DNA from 3 places in the Saccharothrix sabaoui genome. Region 1 is predicted to be linked to each of the others. Evidence: riboswitches for the same ligand, from Rfam matches in the RefSeq annotation. Region 1 holds a riboswitch; each other region holds the start of a gene.
What was found. A riboswitch is a leader RNA that binds a small molecule or an ion and turns the genes downstream of it on or off. The one in region 1 is predicted to bind glycine.
Positions count from the first base shown of each region.

Region 1 (9,992 bases):
TCCGGTGGACCGACCTGCCCGACCTGGCCGGCGCCGCCGACGGCTGGGGCCGGTTCGGCAAGCCCGAGTGGGGCCGGTTCTCGGTGGCCATGCCCGACCCGGCGACCAACGCGGCCACCGCGATGGCGGTGCAGTCGGCGCTGGCGGGCGCGAGCCCGGACGGCAAGGGCCCGGTCACCACGGAGATGCTGGCGCTGGACCCGGTGAGGTCGACGATGAGCCGGTTGGCCTCGTCCACGCCCGCCGAGACGCCCGCGGGCACGTGGGAGGCGCTGAACCTGCTGGCCGACGAGCAGGCCGTGAACGCGGTCGGGTACAGCGCGGTGCCGGTGTTCGAGGTGGACCTGTACCGGCACAACACGGGCAAGGACAACGGCGCGGCGCCGTTGAAGCCGCTGTACGGGGTGGCCGCGGGCGGTCCGACGCCGGTGGCGGACTTCCCGTTCGTGCCGCTGGCGGGCGACTGGGTCGGCGAGGCGCAGGTGCGCGCGGCGCAGGCGTTCCGCGAGTTCCTGCACGAGGACGCGCAGCAGGCCACCCTGGCGCGGGCCGGCCTGCGGGTGGGGTCCACGACCGAGCGGCCCAAGCCGTCGCCGGGCGTGCGGTGGGCGGCGGTCACCGAGGCGCTCACCCCCGCCGACGCCGGCACCACCCAGCAGATCTCGGCCGCGTGGGCGACCGCCGACGACGGCCAGGTCGTCACCGTGCTGGTGGACACGTCCAAGTCGATGGAGGAACCCGGCGGCGACGGCCGCAGCCGGGTGGACTGGGTCAGGCAGGCGCTGTCCGGGCAGGTCACCCGGTCGGTGTCGGGGTCGCTCGGGCTGTGGGAGTTCTCCGCCGGGCTCGACGGCGACAAGCCGTACCGGGAGCTGGTGCCCACCGGCGCGGTCGCCGGTCAGCGGCAGGCGCTGCTGGACGGCGTGGCCCGCTTGCGGCCGCAGAGCGCGACGCAGCTGTACACGAGCCTGCTGGCGCTCTACGAGCAGCGGGTGCGCGACCACGAGGCGGGCAAGCTCAACCGGATCGTGGTCATCACGGACGGCGCGAACGACGGCGGGCTGTCGTTCGACGAGCTGACCGGCCGGCTGGCCGCCGCGAAGCAGCCGGGCAAGGACGTGTCGGTGAGCGTCATCGCGATCGGCCCGGACCCCGAGCGCGGCCCGCTGGGCGAACTGGCCCGTTCGACCGGCGGCACCCTGTCGGTGGTGGAGGACGGCCGCACCGTCGACGCCGCCCTGGGCCAGCTCCTGTCCACCACCTGACCGTCGAGCACCCGCCCGCCACCCGACCGCGCGCACCGGACCTGTCCCGCACGACGGCCTCCGCGGTCACTCCGCGGTTCCGGCGGTGTTCTCGACGGACGCGGTGCGGGCGCGCAGGTCGGCGAGGTCCGCCGCGGCGCGCTGCTGCGCGTCGAGGGTGCCCTCGGCCAGTTGCTCGTAGCGGTGCACGAGCCGGCGCAGGTCGTCGGCCCGGTCCGCGCCGATCTTCGCCTTGCGCACCTCGATGAGGCTGTTGAGCAGGAACAGCACGAGGACCAGGGCGAGGGACAGCACGCCGAGGGCGAGCACGGCGGCCGGCCAGGTCAGGGTGTCGGGGGTCATCGCGGGCGCTCCGGGTCGGTGGTCGGGGTGGCGGGCGCTGCCAGCGCCTCGACCGGCTCGTCACCGGTCGGACCCGTCATCGTGCTCCTTCACGTGCGAGGACTTCCTCGCACGTGAAACCGTAGCAAGACGCCATGGGTCCGTCATCGTCTTCCGGCCGCGCGGCCCGCGCGACCCGACCCGACGGCCGTTGTCCGGCGTTTGTCGTGCGTCGGCGCCGCCCGAAGCCGGACAACGCGCGAGGCGGTAGAACGGTAAGTGCCGGCAGGGGGGAAAGGCGCCGGCAGGGGGCGGGTGGGGGGATCGGGGGTTCGGTCCGATCCCCCCACCCGGAGAAGGGACCCGGGTCAGCCGCCGTAGGCGGAGACCGGCGGGCAGGAGCAGACCAGGTTGCGGTCGCCCTTGGCGCCGTCGATGCGGCGCACCGGGGGCCAGGTCTTCGGCGCGGCGCTGCCCGCGGGGAACACGGCGGTCTCCCGGCTGTACGGGTGGTCCCACTCCGCGGCGATGGAGGCGGCGGTGTGGGGCGCGTTGCGCAGCGGGTTGTCGTCGACCGGCCACTCGCCCGAGCCGACGCGGTCGATCTCGTGCCTGATCGCGATCATGGCGTCGATGAACCGGTCGATCTCGGCCAGGTCCTCGCTCTCGGTCGGCTCGACCATGAGGGTGCCGGCGACCGGGAACGACATGGTCGGCGCGTGCAGGCCGTAGTCGGCGAGGCGCTTGGCCACGTCGTCCACGGTCACGCCGGTCGCCTTCGTGATGGGCCGCAGGTCGAGGATGCACTCGTGGGCCACGAAGCCGCCCTCGCCGGTGTAGAGCACCGGGAAGTGCTCGTCCAGGCGACGCGCCACGTAGTTCGCGGCGGCCACGGCGGTCAGGGTCGCGCGGCGCAGGCCGTCGCCGCCCATCATCCGCACGTAGGCCCACGAGATGGGCAGGATCGACGCCGAGCCCCACGGGGCGCCGCTGATCGGCCCCACGCCGGTCGCCGGGCCCGCGGTGGGCTGGAGCGGGTGGTTCGGCAGGAACGGCGCGAGGTGCGAGCGCACGCCGATCGGGCCGACGCCGGGACCGCCGCCGCCGTGCGGGATGCAGAACGTCTTGTGCAGGTTCAGGTGCGACACGTCCGACCCGAACTTGCCGTACTGGGCGAGGCCGATGAGCGCGTTGAGGTTCGCGCCGTCGACGTACACCTGGCCGCCCGCGTCGTGCACCAGCCCGCACACCTCGCGCACGGTGTCCTCGTACACGCCGTGCGTCGACGGGTAGGTGATCATGATGGCGGCGAGGTCGTCGCGGTGCGCCTCGACCGTCGACCTCAGGTGGTCGAGGTCCACGTTGCCGCGCTCGTCGCACTTCACGACCACGACGCGCATCCCGGCCATGACGGCGGACGCGGCGTTGGTGCCGTGCGCGCTGGACGGGATGAGGCACACGTCGCGGTGCGCGTTCCCGTTCGCGCGGTGGTAGGCGCGGATCGCGAGCAGGCCCGCGAACTCGCCCTGGCTGCCCGCGTTCGGCTGGAGCGACACCGCGTCGTACCCGGTGACCTCGGCCAGCCACCGCTCCAGGTCGGAGACGATGGAGAGCAGGCCGGCGGCGTCCTCGACGGGCGCGAACGGGTGCAGCTCGGCGAACTCGGGCCAGGTGACGGGTTCCATCTCGGCCGTGGCGTTGAGCTTCATCGTGCACGACCCGAGCGGGATCATGCTGCGGTCGAGCGCGACGTCCTTGTCCGACAGCGACCGCAGGTAGCGCAGCAGCGCGGTCTCCGAGCGGTGCGAGTGGAACACCGGGTGGGTCAGGTAGTCGGTGGTGCGGCGCAGGTCGGCGGGGATGCCGTCGGCGGTGTCGGCGTCCAGGGCGTCCACGTCGGGGACGGTCACGCCGAACGCCCGCCACACCAGGTGCAGGTGCTCGCGGGTGGTGGTCTCGTCGCACGCGATCGACACGACGTCCTCGTCGACCCGCCACAGGTTGACGCCCAGCTCGCGGGCGGCGGCGACGACCTCGGCCGCCCGGCCCTCCACGCGCGCCCGGACGGTGTCGAAGAACTCGCCGTGCACGACCTCGACGCCCGCCTCGCACAGCCCGGCGGCGAGCACCGTGGCCATCCGGTGCGCGCGGGTCGCGATGGCCTTCAGGCCCTCGGGGCCGTGGTAGACGGCGTACATGGAGGCCATGACGGCCAGCAGGACCTGCGCGGTGCAGATGTTGCTGGTGGCCTTCTCGCGGCGGATGTGCTGCTCGCGGGTCTGGAGCGCGAGGCGGTAGGCGAGCGAGCCGTCCGCGTCGACGGACACGCCGACGAGCCGGCCGGGCAGCTGCCGCTCCAGGCCCTGCCGGACGGCCATGTAGCCGGCGTGCGGCCCGCCGAACCCGACGGGCACGCCGAAGCGCTGGGTGGTGCCGACGACGACGTCCGCGCCGATCTCGCCGGGCGGGCGCAGCAGCGTCAGCGCCAGCAGGTCGGCGGCGACGACGGCCTGCGCGCCCGCCTTGTGCACCTCGGCGATCAGGGCCTCGTGGTCGCGGACCACGCCGGACGCGCCGGGGTAGGACAGCAGCACGCCGAAGAAGTCGCCGCCCAGGCCGAGGCCCTCCAGGCCCTGCGACAGGTCGGCGACGACGACCTCGATGCCCAGCGGCTCGGCGCGGGTCTCGATGACGGCGAGGGTCTGCGGCAGCGTGTCGGCGTCCACGACGAACCTGGCGGACTTGGACCTGCCCGCCCGGCGCACGAGCGTCATGCCCTCGGCGGCGGCGGTGGACTCGTCCAGCATGGACGCGTTGGCCAGCGGCAGGCCGGTGAGGTCGCCGACCACCGTCTGGAAGTTGAGGAGGGCTTCGAGGCGGCCCTGGGAGATCTCGGGCTGGTACGGCGTGTACGCGGTGTACCAGGCGGGGCTCTCCAGCACGTTGCGGCGGATCACCGGCGGGGTGGTCGTGCCGTAGTAGCCGAGGCCGATCATCTGCGTCATCGGCCGGTTGCGGGAGGCCAGCGCGCGCAGCTCGGCCAGCGCCTCGGTCTCGGTGGCGGGCGCGGGCAGGTCCAGCACCAGGTCGCGCTCGCGGATCGAGTCGGGCACGGCGCGCTGCGCCAGTTCCTCCAGGGAGCCGACGCCGATGACGTCGAGGATGCGGGCCAGCTCGGCGGGCCGCGGGCCCACGTGCCGGTCGGCGAACGGGGTGCCGTGCTCGAGAGCGGCGAGGGGGATGCGGTCCTGCGTCATAAAGGCGCCTCCAGGGCTACGGGCACACTCCGGCCGTTGCCCTCCCCCTCTGTCTTCTGCCCGGCGCCGGGCGCCTGAGAGCTTCACCCGGACTGCTCGACCGGGCTTGCACCGTCGGCGGGGTCGGTTGCCCGACCCGCTTTCCAGAGGCGTCTCACCCGCGCGGTCCTTGCGCCTGAGAGGTTCCGGGGAGGATTTGCTCCTTCGGCGCCGAGACTGGCTCGGACTCTCCCGCACGGGATAAAGCGACTGCTCGCGAATCGTACCCGGCGGGGGTGCCGCCGGTACCGCCGGCGCGACGTGGATCTCACCGGTTTGCCCGCCGCGGAGGTGGGTACCCGCGCACCGCTACCCGTGGGCCCGCCGCGGGCCGAGTCGTCGTCGGTTGTCGACCGCCGGTCGCCCGCGGTCGGCGGTCCGGGTGCGCGGGGGGGCTCAGCCGATGGCGCGGGTGCGGCGGCGGCGGGACAGCTCGTCGTCGGACGGCCCCACGACCTCGGCGCCGTCGGCCCGTTCGGCGGGGAACTCGTGGATCGTGCCGCTGATCTCCCGCATGGCGCCGCTGACCGCGATGCCGAACACGCCCTGACCGCCCTGGAGCAGGTCGACGACCTCCTCGGGCGAGGTGCACTCGTAGACCGTGGTGCCGTCGCTGAACAACGTGATCCGGGCCAGGTCCTGCACGCCGCGGCGGCGCAGGTGGTCGACCGCGACCCGGATGTTCTGGAGCGAGACGCCGGTGTCCAGGAGCCTTTTGACGACCTTCAGGACGAGGATGTCCTTGAACGAGTAGAGCCGCTGGCTGCCGGAGCCGTGCGCACTCCTTATGGTCGGGTTGACCAGCTCCGTGCGTGCCCAGTAGTCGAGCTGGCGGTAGGTGATTCCCGCGATCTGGCACGCGGCGGGGCCGCGGTACCCGACGAGTTCGTCCGGCAGCGAGGAGTCCGGGAACAGTTCACCCTGTTCTCCGGTTCCCGCCCGGATGGGCGCTTCCTCGACCACGCCTGCCTCCCCTCGGTCCGGTCACGACGACCGGCGACCAACGTGAAGCCGCCCCGGTGCCCGAATCACACCGTGGCAATTCACCTGAGCTCGACGGTAAGACCGCCTAGGGGGCAGGTCAACGCGACGCGCTGAGCGTGTCTTGTCTCAAGCTGAGGTTGAGGTTGAGAGATACCCTCGTCGTAAGCCATTTGGGTGACGTTTAGTGATCGTTTAGCTGAAGAACGCTGACGTTGTGTAATCCGAAGGTGTGACACCAGGGGGTGGCACGGAGGGTTGATCCACAACTCACCGCACACGCCTGCGAGGGGCCCGTCCCGGCGCGGGGCCGGCGGCGCGGCCCCTCGCAGGTGTCACCGGTGGGGTAAACGCGGACAGCCGGTCGCGGGGGCGGCGGTGAGCGCGGAACCCGGTGCCGTGCCGGCGGCGCGGCGCGGTGCGGCTCGGTGCGGGCGCCCCGGACAGCACCAAGACCGGATGAGCACCACCACGGCTGCGGCCAACGCGGTCACGGCCACCACCGCCGAACCAGGCGCCACCGCCGAACCGGCCACCACCGCCGAACCGGGCACCACCAAGCCGTGCCCGACACCGGCGAAGCAGTTGTCCACAGGCAGCGGATCGGTCATCGCGCGGCGTCGGTGACAGCCGGCAAAATCAAAGCAGGGGTCCCCTCGGCGGGGACCCCTGCGAAGCGTTCCGAGCGGTTGTTCGACGATTCCCACGGCACCGCGACCGCGTTCCCCCGCCCACCGGCGACGGGCATTCGACCGGTCACGCCACCGGCACGGCGACCGCGCCGCCCGCGGCACCGGGAGAACGCCCCGGAAACGCGAAACCGGACGTCACCGCGGCCGTCCGGCAGCTCCACCGCTCCGCGCGCCAGAACCGCCGGAGCGGCCCGCGCGACGGGTCGACCTAGGTGTCCGCGCCCCGGAAGTCCTCGGGCGAGATCGAGTCCAGGAACTCCCGGAACTTCTCGACCTCGTCCTCCTGCTCGTCCGGGATGATCAACCCGGCCTCCGCGAGCACGGACTCCTCCGCGTGGATCGGCACGCCGATCCGCAGCGCGAGCGCCACCGAGTCGCTGGGCCGGGCGGAGACGCGCACGTCACCGTCGAACACCAGCTCGGCGAAGTAGGTGCCTTCCTGGAGGTCGGTGATCCGAACCTGTTCGAGCTGCCGACCGAGGGCGCCGATGACGTCCTTGAGCAGGTCGTGCGTCAACGGCCGGGCAGGCCGGACACCCTGCTGCTCCAGCGCGATCGCCGTGGCCTCGACCGATCCGATCCAGATCGGCAGGTACCGCTCACCCTCGGTTTCGCGCAGCAACAGGATCGGCTGGTTGGCGGGCAGTTCCACCCGCACACCGACGACGCGCATCTCGCTCATCGGGTCTCGCCTCCCTCAGCGCGCTGAAATTCTGGCGTCCCCGCTACCAACGAGAATGCCCCACGTACGGATTCGACGCTACCCGCCAAGCGGGCTCCGTGCGCAACGGCCCGACCGCTTCGCATCACGATGCGGACACGCGTTCACCTCGACGAAACACGGCCACCTGCGACGTCCCGCAATCCGGTCTTCACGAGGAGTGTGTGCAGCGTTACCGAAAGCGCGGTGACTTCGTCGGCACGGCCCTGCTGCGCGGCGGTCACGACGACGTCCGCCGCGCTCCGGAACGGGCGCAGCCGGCGCGCGTCCAGGCCGTGGTCGGCCAGGGCGCGCACGGTCGAGGCGATCTGCGCCGCGTCGGCGTCGTAGTGGCCGCCGGCGGTCGGCGTGACCAGGCCGTGCTGCTCCAGGTCGGCCAGCACGTCGGGGGCGACGCCGGTGCGCGCGAGCAGCTCGTCGCGGGTGAACCGGTGGTCGGGGGCCGCGGCACCGCGGTGCGGGCCCCCGTTCGCGGCGGCGGCGTCGGCGGCGTCCAACTGCTCCCTGATCACCTTCAGCGGCAGGTAGCGGTCGCGCTGGGCGGTCAGGACGTACCGCAGCCGCTCGACGTCGGCCGAACCGAACTGCCGGTACCCCGAGGCGGTGCGCGCCGGGCGGACCAACCCCTCCGCCTCCAGGAAGCGGATCTTGGAGATGGTGACGTCGGGGAAGTCGGCTCGGAGCAGCGCCAGCACGGCTCCGATGCCCAACCCCCCGCGTGGCCGCCCGGCCGTCACCGGACCCCCATCGTCAGGCCCCCTGGCCCCCGGCGCCCGGACCGGTCAGGAACACCAGGCGGAACTTGCCGATCTGCACCTCGTCGCCGTTGGCCAGGACGGCCTGGTCGACGGGCTCGCGGTTGACGTAGGTGCCGTTGAGGCTGCCCACGTCGATCACCACGAACTCGCCGCCCTCGCGGCGGAACTCGGCGTGCCGGCGGGACACCGTCACGTCGTCGAGGAAGATGTCGCTGTCGGGGTGCCGACCGGCGCTCGTCGTGTCGCGGTCCAGCAGGAACCTGGAACCCGCGTTCGGGCCGCGCTTGACCACCAGCAGGGCGGACCCGGCGGGCAGCGCGTCGACGCCGGCGACGGCCGGCTCCTGGGCGGGCGCTTCGGCGCCCTCGACCTCGGCGAGGAAGTCGGCCCGGAAAACGGAGGTCCGCTCCGGGGACTGCTCCGGCGGAACGCCTGGCCCGTCGTTCGTGCTCACCTGAGCTCTCCTCCTGCTGCTGGAAGCGTCGAGTTCGTTAGAACCTACCGTGCCCGAACCCGTGTCTGAGGAGCGGCTCCCCCACCGACCGAAGAGCCGCCGGAAGATCGACGTCACTCCGATGCCGCCAGCTCCTGGTAGGCGGACGCGTCGAGCAGGTCGTCGACCGCCGCCGGGTCCTCCAGGCGGAGCTCCACCATCCACCCCTCGCCGTACGGGTCGGAGTTCACCAGGTCGGGCTGCTGGTCCAGGGAGTCGTTGCGCGTGATGACCTCGCCGGCCAGCGGCGCGTAGATGTCCGACACGCTCTTGGTCGACTCGACCTCGCCGAGGGTCTGGCCCGCGCCGACCTGTTCGCCGAGCTCGGGGAGCTGCACGAACACGACGTCGCCGAGCTGCTCCTGGGCGTAGTCGGTGATGCCGACGCGCACGGTGTCGTCACCGGTGCGCAGCACCCACTCATGTTCCTCGGTGTACTTGAGCTCCTCGGGAATCACCGCGGCGCGCTCCTTCAAGACGGTGGATCTTCGGTGCCGGATCTTCCCACGTCGCGTTCAGACCGGCGCGACCCCCGGCCGTCGGCGCAGCGCGAGGGTGAACTGGTAGACGTACAGGGCCCCCGACCACAGGTACAGGGCGCCGCCCCACGCCATGAACGCGATGGCGATGGGCAGGGCGATCCGGGCGGCCGTGGACGTGCCCTGGGCGAGCAGCAGCACGGGGAACGCGTAGAGCAGGTTGAACGTGGCCGCCTTGCCCAGGTAGTTGACGTCGAACGGCCCGTAGCCGCGGGCGCGCAGCACGGGCAGGCAGGCGCCGACGACGACCTCGCGGCCCACCAGGAGCACGACGAGCCACCACGGCACGATGTCGCGGACGACGAACGCGACGAGCGTGGCGAGGATGTAGAGGCGGTCGGCGGCGGGGTCGAGGAGCGTGCCGAGCCTGCTGGTCTGGTCCAGCCAGCGCGCGATCTTGCCGTCGAGCCAGTCCGACAGGCCCGCGGCGACGAGGACGACGACCGCCCAGCCGTCGGCGCGGGGGCCGAGCAGGAGGTAGAGGAAGAGGGGCACGCCGAGCAGCCGCAGCACGCTGAGCGCGTTGGGGATGGTCAGCAGCCGGTCGGCGGGGTCACGCGGCACGGCGTGGACTCTAGTGCCGGCGCGGACCCCGGTGCCGACGAACGTGCGCGGACGTCACTCCCCCGGCTGACCGCCCGGTCACGGGGCGGGCGGGTGACCGCCCGGCCGCGGGGCGGGCGGGTGACCGCCCGGCCGCGGGGCGGCGGGGGACCGCCGTCAGCGGTGGCGGGTGCGGGTCCAGCCGCGGCGCTGGAGCTCGTCGCCGCTGAGCGCCTGGGGGCGGCCGCGGTCGTCGACGCCCACCCAGCGGGCCCGGAAACCTTCGAGCACGTAGGCGTGGCCCTTGCTCCAGACCACGCTGCACGGGGCGGTGGGCAGCGGTCCCGCGCCGTGCGAACCGGCGCGCGCCGCCCTCTGCTTGG
Region 1 is NZ_JBPKJK010000087.1:26,229-36,220, forward strand. Features, by position in the region: gene ACR807_RS24870 (substrate-binding domain-containing protein) at 1-1,265, shown strand, start outside; gene ACR807_RS24875 (hypothetical protein) at 1,332-1,607, opposite strand; gene gcvP (aminomethyl-transferring glycine dehydrogenase) at 1,955-4,843, opposite strand; glycine riboswitch at 4,997-5,087, opposite strand; gene ACR807_RS24885 (MerR family transcriptional regulator) at 5,279-5,845, opposite strand; gene ACR807_RS24890 (hypothetical protein) at 6,323-6,490, shown strand; gene ACR807_RS24895 (bifunctional nuclease family protein) at 6,764-7,237, opposite strand; gene ftsR (transcriptional regulator FtsR) at 7,381-7,986, opposite strand; gene garA (glycogen accumulation regulator GarA) at 8,027-8,488, opposite strand; gene gcvH (glycine cleavage system protein GcvH) at 8,602-8,985, opposite strand; gene clsA (cardiolipin synthase ClsA) at 9,043-9,630, opposite strand; gene ACR807_RS24920 (hypothetical protein) at 9,787-9,992, opposite strand, start outside.

Region 2 (9,992 bases), on a different contig from region 1:
ACGCGGTACGGGTCACCGACGCGTTCGAACCCACATCGCACACTCGCGCTCATGACGGCGTGAACCTGCTGTGACCCAACCACGGCCTGTCGACCACGAGGCCGCGTCACCGCCGAGCAAGCGCCGGGTGTTCAAGGTCGCCTTCGACCTGCGGGACGAGAGCGCATCGGAGTTCACGACCGCGCTGTCCACGGAGAGGATGTGGACGGAGAAGACAACCACGCAGGTGGTCGTACAGGTGCGCAGCATCCCGTTCTTCGTTCGGGGTGTGGCCTTCGGCGATACCGTGCGGGTCCGAGCCGATCACGACCGACGAGAACTGGTCTTCGAAGAACTGCTCACGAGGTCTGGACACTCCACCATTCGGATCAGCATTCCCAGCCAAAACGCAGCAGTCCCGGTAGAAGACGCCTTGCAGCGGCTCGGCTGCTCATGGGAGACCATTTCCGCAGGTATGTCGTGGGCCGTTGACGTCCCACCCGAGGTGGACTACTCGTCAGCAAGGACCGCGCTTCTCCTGGTGGTCGCGAAGGCGGGAGCAGTGCTTGAAGAAGCTTCGGTAGCAGCAGGACATCACAGCAACAACGATCGGTAAACCGATCCCACAGCCTGCACATCCCGCCGGGTGGCAAGCGTTGGCACTGCCGAATCCAGCTGTACGGGATCAAGGCGCGCCGGCTGCGGAAGCATGTCCCCAGGCAGTCCTCAGCGGCAGCAGTCGGGACGATCGCGGTCGCGCGGCTGGACCGGGCTGGGCTCGGCGGTCGACTGCCGCGGCGGCTCCGCCGCCTTGCCACCGGGAGTGGTTGTGCCGCAACGAGGACCAGGCCCACGACGCGCGACGGTCCCCACCCCGCGCTACCGAGGTGGGGACCGTCGCGTTCGGACCAAGATCAGGCCGTCTCCAGGCCGTGGGACGTCGGGTACCAGCGAGAACCACCGAGCAACGATGGAAGTCATTCGCGCTGGTCAGACGCCGGTCATCAGCACTCGATGACGTTCACCGCCAGGCCGCCCCGAGCGGTCTCCTTGTACTTGTGGTGCATGTCCTTCCCCGTCTCCCGCATGGTCTTGATGACCTTGTCCAGGGACACGAAGTGCGACCCGTCGCCCCGCAGTGCCATGCGCGCCGCCGTGATGGCCTTGATCGACGCCAGCGCGTTGCGCTCGATGCACGGGATCTGCACGAGCCCGCCGATCGGGTCGCAGGTCAGCCCGAGGTTGTGCTCCATCGCGATCTCGGCCGCGTTCTCGACCTGCTCCGGCGTGCCGCCGAGCACCTCCGCCAGACCGCCGGCGGCCATGGAGCAGGCCGAGCCGACCTCGCCCTGGCAGCCGACCTCGGCGCCGGAGATCGACGCGTTCTCCTTGAACAGCACGCCGATCGCGCCCGCCGTGAGCAGGAACCGCACCACGCCGTCGTCGGACGCGCCCGGCACGAACCTCGCGTAGTAGTGCAGCACCGCGGGCACGATGCCGGCCGCGCCGTTGGTGGGGGCGGTGACGACGCGACCGCCCGCGGCGTTCTCCTCGTTCACCGCCAGCGCGAACAGGGTCACCCAGTCCATCACCCGCAGCGGGTCGGTGGCGTAGTGCTCGGCGGCCAGCCGGGACCTCATCTCGGCCGCCCGCCGCCGCACCTTGAGGCCGCCGGGCAGTTCGCCGGTCTCCGTGCAGCCGTGCTCCACGCACTCCTGCATGACCTGCCAGATGTGGAGCAGGCCGGACCGGATCTCCTCCTCCGACCGCCACGACCGCTCGTTGTCCAGCATCAGGCCGCTGATCGGCAGCCCGGTCTCCCGGGTCCGCGCGAGCAGCTCGTCCCCGCTGCGGAACGGGTGCGCGACCGGCGTGCTGTCCGGCTTGATCCGGTCGGTGCCGGACGCGGTCTCGTCGACCACGAACCCGCCGCCCACCGAGTAGTAGACGGCCGAGTCGACCGGCGACGACCCGGAGAACGCCTCGAAGCGCATCCCGTTGGGGTGCAGCGGCAACGACTTGCGCCGGTGCATGACGAGGTCGGTGTCCTCGGTGAACGCGATCTCGTGGACGCCGCCGAGCCGCAACCGCCCGGTCGCCCGGACCTCCTCGACCCGCGCGGACGCCGCCACCGGGTCGACCTCCTCGGGCTTGTGGCCCTCCAGGCCGAGCAGGACGGCCTTCGGGCTGCCGTGCCCGTGGCCGGTTGCTCCGAGTGACCCGAACAGCTCCACGTGCACTCGGTCGACTGAACTCGTTCGTGCACCCAGGCGGTCCACGAACATCGTCGCCGCGCGCATCGGCCCGACCGTGTGCGAACTCGACGGACCGATGCCCACGGAGAACAGGTCGAACACGCTGATCGCCACGGATCAGCCCTCGGTCAGTTCCGCGTACTTCGCGGCGGTCAGCAGCCCGGTGGCGTCCTCGACGGCCACCTTGAACAGCCAGCCGCCGCCGTACGGGTCGTTGTTGATCAACGACGGGTCGTCGACCGCCGCCGTGTTGACCTCCACGACCTCGCCGCTGACCGGCGCGTACAGGTCGCTCACCGACTTGGTGGACTCCAGCTCGCCGCACACCTCGCCGGACGCGACCCGCGTGCCGACGGCGGGCAGCTCGACGAACACGACGTCGCCCAGCGACTCGGTCGCGTACGAGGTGATCCCGACCGACACGGGCTCCCGGGTGCCCGGCGCCCAGTCGACCCACTCGTGCTCGGGCGTGTACAGCAGGTTCTCCGGAAAGGTCACGTCAGCGCTCCCTGGTGGTGAAGGTCCACCCCCACTCTGTCCTGGGACCTGAGAGCTTCGCCGCGCGCGCGGCTTGCACCGTGGGTGCGCCCCCTCGGACGAGGGTGCGCTTTCCAGAGTCGCCTCACCGCGCGCGGTTCTCGCTGCCTGAGAGTGTGCGGGGGACTTGCTCCTTCGGCGCCTCGAACGAACGAGGTCTCTCCCGCGCGGGTTCCGGCGCCGTCGAGGCGCCGCGGCCGATGTTCAGTTGGGTGACCCGCACGCTAGGTGCCGGCCCGGACGGGTGTCAACGCGCCGCACGACTTGTTCCGCCGGCACAACCGGACCCGTCCTCCTTGGTTCCGCGCGCACGATGACACCGCGCCCCGGGTACCCGACCTTTGGCGAACACGACAGCCGAAGGAGCCCACCGTGCGGATCGCAGTCCCCCGGGAGATCAAGAACCACGAGTACCGCGTCGCGCTGACCCCGGCGGGCGCCCACGAGCTGGCGTCACGCGGTCACGAGGTGTTCGTCGAGGCCGGCGCGGGCCTCGGCTCGGCGATCACGGACGAGGAGTACGCGGCCGCGGGCGCCAAGGTGCTCGCCGGGGCCGACGACGTGTGGTCCGAGGGCGAGCTGGTGCTCAAGGTCAAGGAGCCGGTCGCCGAGGAGTACCCGCGGCTGCGCGAGGGCCAGGTCCTGTTCACCTACCTGCACCTGGCCGCCGACCGGCCGCTGACCGAGGCGCTGCTGGCCTCCGGCACCACGGCCATCGCCTACGAGACCGTGCAGACCCCGAACGGCGCCCTGCCGCTGCTCGCGCCGATGTCCGAGGTCGCGGGTCGCCTCGCGCCGCAGGTGGGCGCGTTCTCGCTGATGAAGCCGTCCGGCGGCCGGGGCGTGCTGCCCGGCGGCGTGCCCGGCGTGCACCCGGCGCGCGTGGTCGTGATCGGCGGCGGCGTGGCGGGCCTGAACGCGGCCGTGATCGCCGCGGGCATGGGCGCGGACGTGGAGATCCTGGACACCAACGTCGACCGGCTGCGACACATCGATGCCCTCTACCAGGGCCGCCTGCGCACCGTCACGTCGAACCGGTACGCGGTCGAGCAGGCCGTGCGCGAGGCCGACCTGGTCATCGGCGCGGTGCTGGTGCCCGGCGCGAAGGCGCCGAAGCTCGTGACCAACGAGCTGGTCGCCGACATGAAGCCCGGTTCGGTGCTGGTGGACATCGCGATCGACCAGGGCGGCTGCTTCGCCGACTCCCGGCCGACCACGCACGCCGACCCGACCTACCAGGTGCACGACTCGGTGTTCTACTGCGTCGCGAACATGCCCGGCGCGGTGCCGCGCACCTCGACCTACGCGCTGACCAACGTGACCCTGCCGCACGCGGTCGCGCTGGCCGACCGGGGCTGGCGGGAGGCGCTGCGCGCGGACGCGTCGCTGGCGCTCGGCCTCAACACCCACGCGGGCCTGCTGACCAACGCGCCGGTGGCCGAGGCGCACGACCTGGCGTTCACCGCGCCCGAGATCTGATCCGGAAAACAGAGGGGGCCCCGCTCACGTGCTGTGAGCGGGGCCCTCGTCGTACGAGGCGGCCCGCTCAACCAGCCTGGGGGTCACTGGGAGCGGGCCGCGTCCCAATGTTAGCGGGGAACCGGGCTCCCTGCCCAGCGGGCCCACCGGTCCGGCCCACATCACACGCCCCGCCGGCCACGCGGAGTTGCCGACGTTCAAGCTAATGAGTGAATTACCCGGGTAACGGGTAAGTCACGACGCCGTGCCGGCCGATGCACAGGACGGGACCCCCGCCGCTACGCAACGGGGTCGTCCGCTCGTGCGGCTCCCCCGCCGCGCCCCACCCCGTCCCCTCGCGATCGGAGTGCCGATGGCCGAACCACAGGGCTGGATCGACTGCCACGACCCCTTCGGGAGGGACCGGTCCATGACCGTCCTCGTCGAGGACGACCGCGTCCTCCTGGTCGCCCCGCCCGGCGAGTCGGCGGTGATGTCGGTCACGCAGACCCGCAGGCTGCACCACCTGCTCGCCCAAGCCGCCGACAGGATGTGAGCGCGTGGACGAGGCGCTCCGGGCCGCCGTGCTGCGCCGGCTGGCCCTGCTCGACGAGGCCGTCGAGCGGGACGAGGCCGACGCGCTGGTGCCGCTCGCCCGGGCCGAGATCCACCGCCTGGCCGACGGTTGGCGGCTGCTGCTGACCCTGCACCAGCCCGATCCGGACGGCCGCTGCGGCGCGTGCCCCGGCGTGCTGCGGCACAAGAAGTGGCCGTGCCAGGTGTGGACGATGGCCCACCAACACCTCATCGGCGAGGGCCTGCCGCACCGGGAACGCCGCCGGCCGCTGCGCCCGCTGCTCCGTTCGCACGACGCGGAGACGACCACCGAGATGCCGGCGGTGGTGTCGAAACCGCGACACGCCCTCCCCGAGTGACCCTCCTAGGGCAGGATGACGCCCGGTAGGAGTATTCCGGGAGGGACGCGTGCACGACGGCAGTGGCCGCATCGTGGTGCAGAACTTGACCAAGCAGTTCGGTCCGGTCGCAGCGGTGCAGAACTTGAGCTTCACGGTGGAACCCGGTTCGGTTACCGGCTTCCTCGGTCCCAACGGCGCGGGCAAGACGACGACGCTGCGCATGCTCCTCGGGCTGGTGACGCCCACGGCGGGCACCGGTCTGATCAACGGCAGGCCGTTCCACCAGCTCGGCAACCCCGGGCGGGTCGTGGGCGCGGTGCTGGAGGCGCAGGGCTTCCACCCCAAGCGCACCGCGCGCAACCACCTGCGCGTGTACGCGGCGGCGATCGGCGTGCCCGACTCGCGCGCCGACCAGGTGCTCCAGCTGGTGGGCCTGGGCGCGGCGGGCGACCGCCGGGCGGGCGGGTTCTCGCTGGGCATGAAGCAGCGGCTGGCACTGGCCACCGCGCTGCTCGGCGACCCGCAGATCCTCGTGCTCGACGAGCCGGCCAACGGCCTCGACCCGGAGGGCATCGCCTGGCTGCGGACGTTCCTCCAGTCGTTCGCCCGCAGCGGTCGGACCGTGCTGATCTCCAGCCACCTGCTGGCCGAGGTCGAGCAGACCGTCGACCAGGTGGTCATCGTCAGCCGGGGCCAGACCATGTACTACGGGCCGCTGGACAACCTGCGCGACCAGCAGCAGGCCCGCGTGCTCGTGCAGCCGTCGGACGCCGCCGGCCTGGTCGCCGCGCTCCGCGAGGACGGCGTGTCGAACATCGAGCAGCTGCCGGACGGCCGGATCGCGGTCAGCGGGGTCGAGGCCAAGCAGGTCGCCGACACCGCGCTGAAGGCGGGCGTGTCGATCTACGGCATCCAGGAGGAGAAGGCGGACCTGGAACGCCTGTTCTTCCAGCTCACCAACGGTCAGTACGCCGCGCCGGGCCAGGACCAGTACGGCCAGAACCCCTACGGGCAGCCACAGCAGGGTTACGGGCAGCCCCAGCAGCCGTACGGCCAGCCGCAGCAGGGCTACGGCCAACCCGGGTACGGCCAGCCGGGGTACGGGCAGCCGGGCTACGGCCAACCCGGGTACGGCCAGCCGGGCTACGGCCAGCCGACGCCGCCCGGCGGCAGCGGCTACTACGCCCCGCCGCCCGGCTACCAGCAGCAACCCGGGCAGCAGACGCCGCCGCAGGGGTACCAGCAGCCCGGGCAGCAGCAACCACCTCAGGGGTACCAGCAGCCACCGCAGGACAACCCGTACGGACAGCAGCAGGGTGGCGGCCTGGGGGGCGGTGCGTGATGGGTGACCTGATCAAGGCGGAGTTCCGCAAGACGACCACCACGGGCCTGTGGTGGGGCCTGCTGATCCCGACCGTGCTGCTGGCGCTGGGCTGGGCGCTCGGCACGGGCGCCATCGGCAAGGGCATCATGGACGTCGTCAGCAGCGACGAGGCCGAGGACCTGACCAGGCTGCTCGGGGTGGACCCGGCGCAGTGGCAGGTCTCGCTGTTCGGCATGGCCCGCAGCATCAACGTGGCCACCATCTTCCCGATGATCTTCGGCGGCCTGGCGATCTCCGGCGAGATCAACCGCAGGACGATCACCACGACGTTCCTCACCGCGCCCACCCGGGTCGCGGCGCTGAGCGCGAAGCTGATCGTCTACGTCGCGTGGGGCGCGATCTACGGCGTCGCGATCGTGGCCGCCGTGAGCATCGGCATCGTGATCACCTCGGACTCCGGCGCGCTGCCGGACCCGGCGGGCTGGCTGGCGCTGGCCGGCGTGGGCATCCTGGCCTCGATCCTGATGACGATGTTCGGCGTGGGCGTCGGCGCGCTGATGACGAGCGTCGTGGGCACCACCGTGGTGCTGATCCTCTACATGCTGATCATCGAGAACGGCATCCAGCTCGTGCTGGCCTCGCAGAACCTGCCGGAGCTGATCGGCTTCCTGCCCAACGGCGCGGTGAACGGCATGACCGGCTCGGTCGCGTCCTCGCTGTTCCTGGCGAACGCGGGCGTGGTGCCGGACGAGCTGGTCGACGTGCTGCGGACCATCGCGGGCGGGCTCGGCGCGTTCGACTGGTGGCTGAGCGGGTTGATCTTCCTGGTCTGGACCGGCCTGTTCTTCCTGGGCGGGTGGGCCTCGACCCAGCGCAAGGACATCACGTGATGTGACGCACTCCTGGAGGCCGTCCCGGTTCGTCGGGGCGGCCTCCGTTCTTTTCGGGGGTCGACGAGGGCGTTTCCCTTGTTGCACCGCTCCGCAGGCGTCGAAGCGGACCGCTCGCCACTGCGCACACCAATCCAAGAGCACCGGCGGGTGAAGATCAGCGCAACCGCGGGCGCGCTGCCTCGGCGCCTGCGGAGCAGTGCACCGCCCGCGGGCCGGCCGGCGGGACCGAAGGTGGGCGGTCCGCGTCATCGCACTCATGTCGGTGGTCCGACCTAATCTGGTGGGCGTGACCAACACCGACGGCTGGATCAGGCGACTCGCCCGCGCGTGCTGGCAGCACCGCTCCCTCGTGGTGTGGTCGGTGCTGGCCGCCGTCGTGGGCGTGGGGCTCCAGGCCGCCGGGCCGCTGCTGATCAAGGCCGCCGTGGACGACGCGGTGGCCGGGCGCACCGACCGCCTCACCTGGCTCGCGGTGGTGCTGGTCGGGTTGGAGTTGCTCACCTTCGGCACCGCGTTCGTGCGCCGCTACCTGGGCGGCAAGCTGGCCGTGGACGTGCAGCACGACCTGCGGCAGGCCGTGTTCGGCGCGGTGCAGCGGTTGGACGGGCCGAAGCAGGACGCGTTGCGCACCGGGCAGGTGGTGTCGCGCTCGATCACCGACCTCCAGCTGGTCAACAGCCTGCTGTCGATGACACCGCTGGCGTTCGGCACGGTCGTGTTCGCGGTTGCCGCGCTGGTGGCGATGTTCTGGCTGTCGCCGTTGCTCACGGTGATCGCCCTGGTGGTCGTGCCCGCCGTAGGGGTGGTCGCGGCGCGCAGCAGGCTGACGTTGTTCCCGGCCACGTGGTCGGCCCAGCAGCGGGCCGCCGACGTGGCGCAGCACGTCGAGGAGACGGTCACCGGCGTGCGCGTGGTGAAGGGCTTCGGGCAGGAGGCGCGCGAGGTCTCCCGGCTGGAGTCGCGGGCGAAGGTGCTGTTCGCGGAGCGGATGCGGGCGGCCCGGTTGACCTCGAAGCCGTCCGCGACGCTGACCGCCCTCCCCTACCTGGGGCAGGTGGCGGTGCTCGCGCTGGGCGGCTGGCTGGCGCTGCGCGGCGAGGTGTCGCTCGGCACGTTCCTGGCGTTCGCGACGTACGTGGCGAACCTGGTCGGCCCGACCCGGCTGCTGTCGAGCCTGATGGTGACGGCGCAGCTGGCGCGCGCGGGCGTGGAGCGGGTGTACGAGCTGATCGACTCGCAGCCGGACGTGGTCGACGGCGGGCGCGACGTGCCGGCCGGGCCGGTGGGCGTGGAGCTGCGGGACGTGTCGTTCGGGTACACGCGCAGCGAGCCGGTGCTGTCCGGGGTGTCGCTGCGGGTCGAGCCGGGCGAGACGCTGGCCGTGGTCGGCACGGCGGGGTCCGGCAAGTCGACGATCTCGCTGCTGCTGCCCCGGTTCTACGACGTGCACGGGGGCTCGGTGACCGTGGGCGGCGTGGACGTGCGGGAGCTGCGGCTGGAGTCGCTGCGGCGGACCGTGGGCACGGTGTTCGAGGAGGCGTTCCTGTTCTCCGACTCGGTGCGCGCGAACATCGCCTACGGCGTGCCCGACGCGTCGGACGAGCAGGTGGAGGCGGCGGCGCGGGCGGCCGAGGCGCACGGGTTCATCGCGGCCCTGCCGAACGGCTACGACACCGCGGTCGGCGAGCGCGGCCTGACCCTGTCCGGTGGTCAGCGGCAGCGGGTGGCGCTGGCCAGGGCGCTGCTGTCGGACCCCCGCGTGCTGGTGATGGACGACGCGACGTCGGCCGTGGACACCGCGACCGAGGCCGCGATCCACCGCACGCTGGCCGCGGTGACGGCCGGGCGCACCACGGTGCTGGTGGCGCACCGCCGGTCGTCGCTGGCGCTGGCCGACCGGATCGCCGTGCTCGACGCGGGCCGCGTGGTCGACGTGGGCACGCACGAGGAGCTGACCGCCCGCTGCCGGCTGTACCGCGACCTGCTGGCGGGTCCCGGCGAGGCGATCGAGCAGGTCGACCCGAGGGCCGACGCGCGGCTGGAGCCCGGACCGGACGGCGTGACGCCGGAGCTGTGGCCGGGTTCCGACGAGGACGAGCTGACCGTGCGGGCGGCGAACCGGTCGGTGAGCGCGGAGCCGGGGGTGGCCCGCGGCGGTGGCGGCACGTCGGCGCTGCTGGGCGGCACCCCGCCGACGCCGGAGCTGGTCGAGCGCGTCCGGTCGCTGCCGCCCGCGCTGGACGAGCCGGACCTGCGCGGCGAGGACCCGAGCGCCCCCGACCCCGGTTTCCGGCTGCGCACGCTGCTGCGCCCGGTCCGGTGGGCGATGGTGGGCGTCGCCGGCCTGCTGCTGGTGGACACGGCCCTGTCGGTGGCGCTGCCCGGCCTGGTGCGGCTGGGCGTGGACCGGGGCGTGGTGGGCGGCGCGGTCGGCTGGCTGTGGCTGGCGGCGGCGATCGGGTTCGTCCTGGTCGCCCTGGGCTGGGTGTCGTCGGCGATCGGCACGGTCGTCACGTCGCGGGTCGGCGAGCGCCTGCTCTACCTGCTGCGCGTGCGCAGCTACGCCCACCTGCAACGGCTCGGCCTGGACTACTACGAGCGCGAGATGGCCGGGCGGATCATGACCCGG
Region 2 is NZ_JBPKJK010000226.1:431-10,422, forward strand. Features, by position in the region: partial or broken gene ACR807_RS38540 (NUDIX hydrolase) at 1-74, shown strand, start outside; gene ACR807_RS38545 (DUF4265 domain-containing protein) at 128-595, shown strand; gene ACR807_RS38550 (L-serine ammonia-lyase) at 984-2,348, opposite strand; gene gcvH (glycine cleavage system protein GcvH) at 2,352-2,732, opposite strand; glycine riboswitch at 2,857-2,947, opposite strand; gene ald (alanine dehydrogenase) at 3,144-4,250, shown strand; gene ACR807_RS38565 (hypothetical protein) at 4,603-4,785, shown strand; gene ACR807_RS38570 (hypothetical protein) at 4,790-5,164, shown strand; gene ACR807_RS38575 (ABC transporter ATP-binding protein) at 5,214-6,488, shown strand; gene ACR807_RS38580 (ABC-2 transporter permease) at 6,488-7,360, shown strand; partial or broken gene ACR807_RS38585 (ABC transporter ATP-binding protein) at 7,620-9,992, shown strand, end outside.
Region 2: another riboswitch for glycine. It lies ahead of gcvH (glycine cleavage system protein GcvH); the one in region 1 lies ahead of gcvP (aminomethyl-transferring glycine dehydrogenase).

Region 3 (9,992 bases), on a different contig from region 1:
TGCGGGCCTCGCGGAACAGCAGGTCCTGGGCGTCGGCGGACAGCGCGAGGGAGTCGAGGGTCGCGGTCATGGGTCCTTCTTCCGGTTGTCCCGTGCGTCGTGCACACGGGACAACCGGTTGAAGGCTCAACTTATTTCAGGCGGTGGCCGCGCTCACAGGCTCGGGTAGAGCGGGTGCTTGGCCGCCAGCACCTCGACGCGCGACCGCAGGTCCGCCAGGTCGGGCGACGGCTGGAGCGCGGCGGCGATGATCTCGGCCACCTCGGCGAAGTCCGCCGCGCCGAAGCCGCGGGTGGCCAGCGCGGGCGTGCCGACGCGCAGGCCGGAGGTCACCATCGGCGGGCGCGGGTCGTTCGGCACCGCGTTGCGGTTGACCGTGATGCCCACCTCGTGCAGCCGGTCCTCGGCCTGCTTGCCGTCCAGCTCGGACGCCACCAGGTCGACCAGCACCAGGTGCACGTCGGTGCCGCCGGTGAGCACCTTCACGCCCGCCGCCGCCGCGTCGGGCCGCGACAGGCGCTCGGCGAGGATCTTCGCGCCCTCGACGGTGCGCCGCTGCCGGTCGGCGAACTCGGGCGACGCGGCGTGCTTGAACGCCACCGCCTTGCCCGCGATCACGTGCTCCAGCGGACCGCCCTGCTGACCGGGGAACACCGCCGAGTTGATCTTCTTGGCGAGGTCGGCCTCGTTGGTCAGGATCACGCCGCCGCGCGGGCCGCCGAGCGTCTTGTGCGTGGTCGTCGTCACGACGTGCGCGTGCGGCACCGGGCTCGGGTGCAGGCCCGCCGCCACCAGGCCGGCGAAGTGCGCCATGTCGACCATCAGGTACGCGCCCACCGAGTCGGCGATGCGGCGGAACTCGGCGAAGTCCAGCTGCCGCGGGTAGGCCGACCAGCCCGCCACGATCAGCTTCGGCTTCGCCTCCTGCGCCAGCCGCTCGACCTCGGCCATGTCGACCCGGCCGTCGGCCTCCGACACGTGGTAGGGCACGACGTTGTAGAGCTTGCCGGAGAAGTTGATCCGCATGCCGTGCGTCAGGTGCCCGCCGTGCGCCAGGTCCAGGCCCAGGATCGTGTCGCCCGGCTGGAGCAGGGCGAACATCGCGCACGCGTTGGCCTGCGCGCCCGAGTGCGGCTGCACGTTGGCGAAGCCCGCCCCGAACAGCCCCTTGACCCGCTCGATCGCCAGCCGCTCGATGACGTCGACGTTCTCGCAGCCGCCGTAGTAGCGCCGGCCGGGGTAGCCCTCGGCGTACTTGTTCGTCAGCACCGAGCCCTGCGCCTGGAGCACCGACACCGGCGTGAAGTTCTCCGAGGCGATCATCTCCAGCGTGCTCTGCTGCCGGTGCAGCTCGGCGGCGACGGCGTCCGCGACCTCCGGGTCGAACTCCGCGAGGGAGGTGTTGAAGTGCTCGGACATGGGATCTCTCTCCTAGTCAGCTCGGGCGGTCAGCTCGGGCGCTTGTAGAACGGCAGCGCGACGACCTCGACGGGCTCGCGCTTGCCGCGGACGTCGACGGACAGCTCGGTGCCGGGCTCGGCGTGCCCCTCGGCCACGTAGGCCATGGCCACCGAGTAGCCCAGGGTCGGCGACAGCGCGCCGCTGGTCACCTCGCCGATCGGGGTGCCCCCCGCGTCCAGCACGGGGTAGCCGTGCCGGGGGGCGCGGCGGGAGGTGGTCTTCAGGCCGACGAGGACCTGGCGCACGCCCTCGGCCGCGGTGGCGGCCAGGGCGTCGCGGCCGACGAAGTCGCCCGGCTTGTCGAGCTTCACCACGCGGCCCAGGTTGGCGTGGAACGGGGTGCGGTCCCGGCCCAGCTCGTTGCCGTACAGCGGCATCCCGGCCTCCAGGCGCAGGGTGTCGCGGCAGCCGAGCCCGGCGGGCCTGAGGTCGTGCTCCCGGCCGGCCTCCAGCAGCGCCCGCCACACGTGCGCGGCGTCGTCCGGGGCGGTGAACAGCTCGAAGCCGTCCTCGCCGGTGTAGCCGGTGCGGGCGAGCAGCACGGGCCTGCCCGCCACCTCGGTCGGGTAGGAGGCGTAGTACTTCACCCCGGCCAGGTCGGTCGGGGTGAGGCCGGCCAGGATCTCGGTGGACCGCGGCCCCTGCACGGCGAGCAGCGCGTAGTCGGTGGAGCGGTCCTCGACGGTGGTGTCGAAGCCCTTCGCCCGCTCGACCAGCGCCTCGAACACGACGGCCGCGTTGGACGCGTTGGCCACGACCAGGTACTCCTGGTCACCCGTGCGGTAGACGATCAGGTCGTCGACGACGCCGCCGTCGGCCTCGCAGATCATCGTGTACCGGGCGCGTCCCACGCCGATCGCCGACGCGTGGCCGACCAGGGCGTGGTCCAGCGCGGCGCCCGCACCCGGCCCGGTCAGCACGATCTCGCCCATGTGCGTCAGGTCGAACAGGCCCGCCGAGGTGCGCACCGCGCGGTGCTCGGCCAGCTCGCTGTCGTAGCGCAGCGGCATCCGCCAGCCCGCGAAGTCGGTGAACAGTGCGCCCAGGGCCTCGTGCTCGGCGTGCAGGGGCGTGCGTCGGCTTTCCATCAGGCGGGGTCCTCCCAGGGTGCGGGCATGCCGGTAGCGCCGACCGGTCGGGTCGGCGGGCACGGGTGAAGGGTGACACGGTCCATCGGAGACTCCTCGTCGAAGAAGCCTCCCCCTCTGTCATGAGCCTGAGAGCTTCGCCGCTGCCGGTGAGCGGCTTGCACCGTGGGCGAGGCGCACCGGGTGCGCCTGCTTTCCAGAGTTGCCTTCGTCGGGCGGTAGCTGTGCCTGAGAGATTCCGGGGAGGAGTTGCTCCTTCGGCGCCCCGACTGGTGGGGACTCTCCCGCGCGACATCGACGGCCGTGTTCAGTTGGTACCGCCAGACGCTAGATGTGCCTGGTGGCCGGGGTCAACCCGCCGCGTCACAGGGCTTTCTCGGCCCGGACGCTCTCCACGACCTTGCGCTCGGCGTAGAACGACACGAACGGGACGGTGCCGGCCAGCAGGACGAGCACCGTGGCCTTGATCGACCAGCGCGCCTTGAGGGCGAGGTCGACGGTGAGCACCAGGTAGATGGCGTAGAGGAAGCCGTGGACGGGGCCGACGACCCTCATCATGGTCTCGGTGCCGCCCGCGTACTTGGCGATCATGGCGACCACGAGCAGCAGCAGGCCGACGCCGACCACGTAAGCCATGAACCGGAACCTGGTCAACGCGCCGCTCATCGCCCTACCCTCACCTCACCGCTGGTCCCGCGCGTGGAGCTGGGCGAGCATGCGGTTGTAGGCCGCCAACTCGTCGTCCTCGTCGTCGCGCGCGGGTGTTCCGACGGGGTCAACGGTAACGACCGGCGCCGGCGGCTCGGCCACCGGCTCCCGGGTACCCCCGTCGGGGGTGACCTCGGTCTCCCCGGCGGTCCCCTCGGCCCGGCGCTGGGCGTCCAGCCTGCGGATGCGCCACACCATGAACGCCGGGAACAGGCCGAACAGGGGCCACTGGAACACGTAGCCGAGGTTCTGGAACGTGCCGCCCGCCTGGGAGAAGCGCTCCCACTGCCAGTAGGCGAGACCGCAGCACACGACCAGCGCGGCCACGCAGACAGCGGCGATGGCGACGCGCTTGGGGGTGATGAGGCCGTGCACACCTCAAGGGTACTTCGCGGGAGCTGAGAGCCCCCTCGGGCCGGGGCTCCCCACGCGGGAGCCCGCCCCTCACGGGCGTTGGGCCCCTCGACCTCAGGAGCCCGCCCGACTCTTCGTCGATCCGGACTAGGCGACGCCGTCCCGGCGTTGCCTCTGCAACCTGGCCACGCACCAGGCTGCCGCACTGCCCCGACGCAGGTGCTGGAGCACCGTCATCGGGCCGAGACGACGACCGAGGTCGGCGGGCGTGAGCCCGGCCGCCCGGTAGTCCAGAGCGCGCTGGTCCAACGGGCTGATGCCCGCGTCCCACCACAGCTCCGCCTCCGACAGGTCACCCACCAGCTGCCAGTAGCTGGCGGCGGCGGCGAGCAGGGGTTCGGGCACCTCGGGCGCCCTCTTCCGCATCGCCGCCACGTAGGCGGGGTCCGCGGACTCGACCCTCATCAGGCCGCGGTTCCCGCCGTTCGCCCGCTGCACCGGGATCCCCGGGGACGGCGGGGCTTCCGCGAGCCACGCGTCCTTGATCCGGTTCACCTCCTGCAGCTCGGCGTCGTCCGAGCGCTCAGCCGCCCACTGCCGCAGCAGCTCGTCGACTCCCGAGTCCTCGACCATTCTGCCTCCTCGTCGGTCGAAGATCAGCCAATGCAGCGCACCGTATTAGCGGGTACCGACAACCGCTAGACCCTGGTTTGCCAAAAACCCTGTTACCAGCGCGTTATAGCCCTCATTCCACCCGTACGGTGCAACGTCGAGGAGTCAAAGTCACCGTGGGTGACCGCATTGAGCGGAGCCGCGGCGGGGTGCGCTAGGCGAAGAGGCTGCGGACGAAGGTGATGATCGACTCGGCGCCCGACTGGAGCCAGCCGAGGGCGGTCTTCACCGCGTCGGCCGATTCGTTGGGCTGGGTGACGAGCAGGAACAGCACCAGCGCGACCGCCGCCAGCGTCACCACCTTCTTGACGTTCACTGATCGGTCTCCGTCCGTTCACGAGGCAGGGGCCGACGGACGCCGTGCCCGTCGCGTCACCCGACATGCTCCACCATTCACCCGGACGATGAACGCGCAACCCTCCGACGTCCCCCGACTGGGGGTAGCGGCGCCCACGCAACCACGCCTGGGCAGTGGCCACTGTCACCTGATCGGACTATCAAGGGGACCAGTGGTCCCGCCGATCACCTAGTTACGGGCACTCGCCCACCCCCCTGGCACGGACACCGAGGTCGAGCGACACCGTCACACCCGCACAGCACATCACCTGATTGCGCCGAAGCACGCACCGAGCGTGACAAAGGCCGATGTCGGCCGCCGGCAATTCCCAGCACCTCTTCCGGTGATTTCTCGCGTTCATTTTCCGGCCACCCGCGTGCGCGGGCCGAACGGCGCGTCGAACGCCCCGGAGAAGCGGGGTCATCCCCCTCAGGCGACCACGCCCGCCGCGCGCAGCGCCGCCACCTCGTCCTCGGCCAGGCCCAGCTCGGCCAGCACCTCGTCGGTGTGCTCGCCGCCCGCCGGCGGCGCGGTCGGCACGCCCGCCGGGGTCCGGTCGAACCGCGGCGCGGGCGCGGGCTGGGCCACCCCCGCGACCTCGACGAACGTGCCGCGCTCCGCGTTGTGCCCGTACCCCGGGGCCTCGCCGGGCGCGAGCACGGGGGCCAGGCACGCGTCCGTCCCCTCCGCCAGCGCCGCCCACTCGTCGCGCGGGCGGGTGGCGACGGCGGCGGCGATGCGGGAGCGCAGCTCCGGCCAGTTGGCCGGGTCGTGGCGGCTGGGCGCGTCCTCCAGCCCCAGCAGGGCGAGCAGCTCGGCGTAGAACTTCTCCTCCAGCGCGCCGACGCTCACGTACCGCCCGTCCGCGGCCTCGTACACGTCGTAGAACGGCGCCCCGCCGTCCAGCAGGTTCTCCCCCCGCCCGCCGGACCACGCGCCCGCCGACGACATGCCGTGCAGGAACGTCGTCAGCAGCGCCGCGCCGTCGACCATCGCCGCGTCCACGACCTGCCCGCGCCCCGACCGCTCCCGCTCGTAGAGCGCCGCCAGCAGGCCCAGCGCCAGCAGCAGCCCGCCGCCGCCGAAGTCGCCGACGAGGTTCAGCGGCACGGTCGGCGGCTGCCCGGGCCGGCCGATCGGCTCCAGCGCGCCGGCCACGGCGATGTAGTTGATGTCGTGCCCGGCGCGGTCGGCCAGCGGGCCGGACCGGCCCCAGCCGGTCATCCGCCCGTAGACGAGCCGGGGGTTGCGGGCCAGGCACTGCGCCGGCCCGATGCCCAGCCGCTCGGTGACGCCGGGCCGGAAGCCCTCGACCAGCACGTCGGACCCCGCGACGAGCCGCAGCACCAGCTCCGCGCCCTCGGGCCGCCGGACGTCCACGCCGATCGAGCGGCGACCGCGGCCGAGCGGGTCGCCGGGCACGGCGGGCGCGCCGGACACCCGGTCGACGCGCACCACGGACGCGCCCAGGTCGGCCAGCACCATGCAGCCGAACGGCGCGGGCGCGAGGCCGGCCAGCTCGACGACCTTCAGCCCTTCCAGGGGTCCCGGCATGTCAGAGCGACCTCGCGATGATTTCCTTCATGATCTCGTTCGTCCCGCCGTAGATCTTCTGCACGCGCGCGTCCGCCCACGCGCGCGCGATCGGGTACTCGGTCATGTAGCCGTAGCCGCCGAACAGCTGCACGCACTCGTCCACGACCCGGCACAGCCGCTCGGTCGACCACCACTTGGCCATGGCCGCGGTGGGCACGTCCAGCTCGCCCGCGAGGTGCGCCTGCACGCACTCGTCGACGAACGCCCTGGTCACGCGGGCCTCGGTGGCGCACTCGGCGAGCGTGAACCGGGTGTTCTGGAACTTGATCAGCTCCCGCCCGAACGCGGTGCGGTCCTTGACGTAGTCGAGGGTGAGGGCGACGGCGGCCTCGATGCCCGCGACGGAGGCGACCGCGATGATCAGCCGCTCCTGCGGGAGCTGCTGCATGAGCTGGATGAAGCCCTGCCCCTCGCCGGTGCCCAGCAGGTTGTCGGCGGGCACGCGGACGTCGTCGAAGAACAGCTCGGCGGTGTCCTGGCCCTTCATGCCGACTTTGTCGAGCACCCGGCCGCGGCGGAAGCCCGGCGCGTCGGCGGTCTCCACGACCAGCAGCGAGATGCCGGTGGCGCCCTGGGACGGGTCGGTCTTGGCGACCACGACGACCAGGTCGGCCTGCGCGCCGTTGGTGATGAACGTCTTGGAGCCGTTGATCACGTACTCGTCGCCGTGCCGCAGCGCCCGCGTCCTGATGTTCTGGAGGTCGGAGCCGCCGCCGGGCTCGGACATGGCGATGGCGCCCACGTACTCGCCGGAGGCCATCTTCGGCAGCCAGCGGCGCTTCTGCTCCTCGGTGCCGTAGGAGTTGAGGTAGTGCGCGACGATGCCGCTGTGCACGCTGTTGCCCCAGGCGCTGTCGCCGCACCGGGCCTGCTCCTCCAGCAGCACGGCCTCGTGCGCGAACGTGCCGCCGCCACCGCCGTGCTCCTCGGGGATGGACAGGCACAGCAGGCCGAGCTCCCCGGCCTTGCGCCAGAAGCCCCGGTCCACCTGCTTCTGCGCCGCCCAGCGCTCCTGGTGGGGGACGGCCTCCTTCTCGAAGAACGTCCGGGCCAGGTCGCGCAGCTGGTCCAGGTCCTCGTTCATCCATGCGGAACGGCGAGTCGGCATGTCGTCGACGGTCCCACCGACGGCGCGCCGGCACCATGACCGCCGGGTGCCGGCGTGGACGTCGATCGTGAGCGCAATTGTCAGGCGGGTGTGCGTGATCGACGTCGCGACCGCACCTCGCGGCCACCGGATGAGCTAATAAGTCACCTCGTGCGGTCATGGGCGCGGGGCGTGCCGCGCCTTACCGTGGGTGCATGAGCGAAGCCTTGATCTTCGACGCGGTGCGCACACCGCGTGGCAGGGGGAAGCGCGGGTCGCTGCACAGCGTGAAGCCGATCACCCTCGCCTCCGGGGTGCTCGACGCGCTGGCGCGGCGCAACGACCTGGACACCTCGGCCGTGGACGACGTGGTGTTCGGCGTCGTGTCGCCGGTCGGCGAGCAGGGCTCGGACATCGCCCGCACGGCCGTGCTGGCGGCGGGCTGGGACCTGCGGCCCGCGGGCGTGCAGCTCAACCGGTTCTGCGCGTCCGGCCTGGAGTCGGTCAACCTCGCCGCGGCCAAGGTGGCGTCCGGGTTCGAGGACCTGGTGGTGGCGGGCGGCGTCGAGTCGATGTCGCGGGTGCCGATGGGGTCCGACGGCGGCGCGTGGATGGCCGACCCGGAGACCAACACGGCGGTCAACTTCGTGCCGCAGGGCGTGAGCGCCGACCTGATCGCCACCCTGGAGGGCTTCAGCCGCGAGGACGTGGACGCCTACGCGCTGCGCTCGCAGCAGCGGGCGACGCTCGCGCGGGACAAGGGGTACTTCGACCGCTCGATCGTGGCGGTGGTCGACCAGAACGGGTCCGTGCTGCTGGACCACGACGAGGCGATCCGGCCGGAGACGACGCTGGAGGGGCTGGGCAGGCTCAAGCCGTCCTTCGCGTTCCACGGCGACCTGGGCTTCGACGCGGTGGCCATCGACCGCTACCCCACCGTCGAGCGCGTCCACCACGTGCACACGCCGGGCAACTCGTCGCAGATCGTGGACGGCGCGGCGGCCATGCTGATCGGCAACGCCCGGATCGGCGAGGAGCTGGGCCTCACGCCCCGCGCGCGGGTCGTCGCCACCGCCGTCGTCGGCTCGGAGCCCACGATCATGCTCACCGGCCCGGCCCCGGCGGCGCGCAAGGCGCTGGACAAGGCGCGGCTGGCCGTCGAGGACATCGACCTGTTCGAGATCAACGAGGCGTTCTCGTCGGTGGTGCTGAAGTTCCAGCGCGAACTCGACCTGCCCGACGACAAGGTCAACGTCAACGGCGGCGCCATCGCCCTGGGGCACCCGCTGGGCGCGACCGGCTGCATGATCCTGGGCACCCTGCTCGACGAGCTGGAGCGCCGGGACCTGCGCCGGGGCCTCGCCACGCTGTGCGTGGGCGGCGGCATGGGCATCGCGACGATCATCGAGAGGGTCTGATGGCCATCCACTTCGAGCGGGACGACGAGGGCGTCGTCACCCTCACCATGGACATGTCGGGCTCGGCGAACGTGATGAACGCCGAGTACCACGAGGCCATGGGCGAGGTGGTCGACCGGCTGGAGGCCGAGCGCGACGACATCACCGGCGTCGTGCTGACCTCGGCGAAGAAGACGTTCTTCGCGGGCGGCGACCTCAACCTGCTGATCAGGATCACCCCGGAGAACGCGGCCGGGGCGCTCGGGTTCCTGGAGGAGGTCAAGTCCCAGCTGCGGCGGCTGGAGCAGCTCGGCAAGCCGGTCGTCGCGGCGATCAACGGCTCCGCGCTCGGCGGCGGGTTCGAGATCGCGCTGGCGTGCCACCACCGGGTGCTGCTCGACGACGACCGGATCAGGGTCGGCCTGCCCGAGGTGACGCTGGGCCTGCTGCCCGGCGGCGGCGGCGTGACGCGGGTGGTGCGCCTGCTCGGCGTGCAGCCCGCGCTGCCGCTGCTGATGGAGGGCAAGCAGCTGCGGCCCGCGCGGGCGTTGCAGGCCGGTCTGGTGCACGAGCTGGCGTCGTCGCGCGAGGAGCTGGTCGCGAAGGCGCGGGCGTGGGTCAAGGCGAACCCCGCGCCCGTGCAGCCGTGGGACGAGCCCGGGTACACCGTGCCGGGCGTGCGGTTCGGCGACCCCGACCTGTACGGGCTGCTGGCCGCCGCGCCCGCCGTGCTGCGCAAGAAGACGCACGGCGCGTACCCGGCGCCGGAGAAGGTCCTCGCCGCGGCCGTCGAGGGCGCGCAGGTCGACTTCGACACGGCGCTGCGGGTGGAGGCGCGGTACTTCGTGGAGCTGGCCACCGGCCAGGTCGCGAAGAACATGATCAACACCTTCTGGTTCCAGCTCAACGAGATCAACGCGGGCGGGTCGCGGCCCGGCGGCGTCCCGAAGTCGGCGGTGTCGAAGGTCGGCGTGCTCGGCGCGGGCATGATGGGCGCGGGCATCGCCGAGGTCAGCGCCAAGGCGGGCATCGAGGTCGTGCTCAAGGACGTGACGCTGGAGGCCGCCCGGCGCGGCGCCGGCGACACCCCGGGCGTCACGCCGACCGACTCCGACGCCGACCTCGCGGGCTGCGACCTCGTGATCGAGGCGGTGTTCGAGAACCGCGAGCTGAAGAACGCGGTGCTGCCGGCGGCCGAGTCCCACGCCCTGCCGGACGCGGTGATCGCCTCGAACACCTCGACGCTGCCGATCACCGGCCTGGCGTCCGCCGTGTCCGACCCGACCCGGTTC
Region 3 is NZ_JBPKJK010000001.1:139,604-149,595, reverse strand. Features, by position in the region: gene ACR807_RS00495 (malonic semialdehyde reductase) at 1-70, opposite strand, end outside; gene glyA (serine hydroxymethyltransferase) at 154-1,419, opposite strand; gene gcvT (glycine cleavage system aminomethyltransferase GcvT) at 1,449-2,549, opposite strand; glycine riboswitch at 2,660-2,754, opposite strand; glycine riboswitch at 2,756-2,846, opposite strand; gene ACR807_RS00480 (DUF3817 domain-containing protein) at 2,913-3,215, opposite strand; gene ACR807_RS00475 (hypothetical protein) at 3,231-3,632, opposite strand; gene ACR807_RS00470 (helix-turn-helix transcriptional regulator) at 3,759-4,244, opposite strand; gene ACR807_RS00465 (hypothetical protein) at 4,438-4,599, opposite strand; gene ACR807_RS00460 (CaiB/BaiF CoA transferase family protein) at 5,050-6,174, opposite strand; gene ACR807_RS00455 (acyl-CoA dehydrogenase family protein) at 6,176-7,324, opposite strand; gene ACR807_RS00450 (acetyl-CoA C-acetyltransferase) at 7,519-8,721, shown strand; gene ACR807_RS00445 (3-hydroxyacyl-CoA dehydrogenase NAD-binding domain-containing protein) at 8,721-9,992, shown strand, end outside.
Region 3: another riboswitch for glycine. It lies ahead of gcvT (glycine cleavage system aminomethyltransferase GcvT); the one in region 1 lies ahead of gcvP (aminomethyl-transferring glycine dehydrogenase).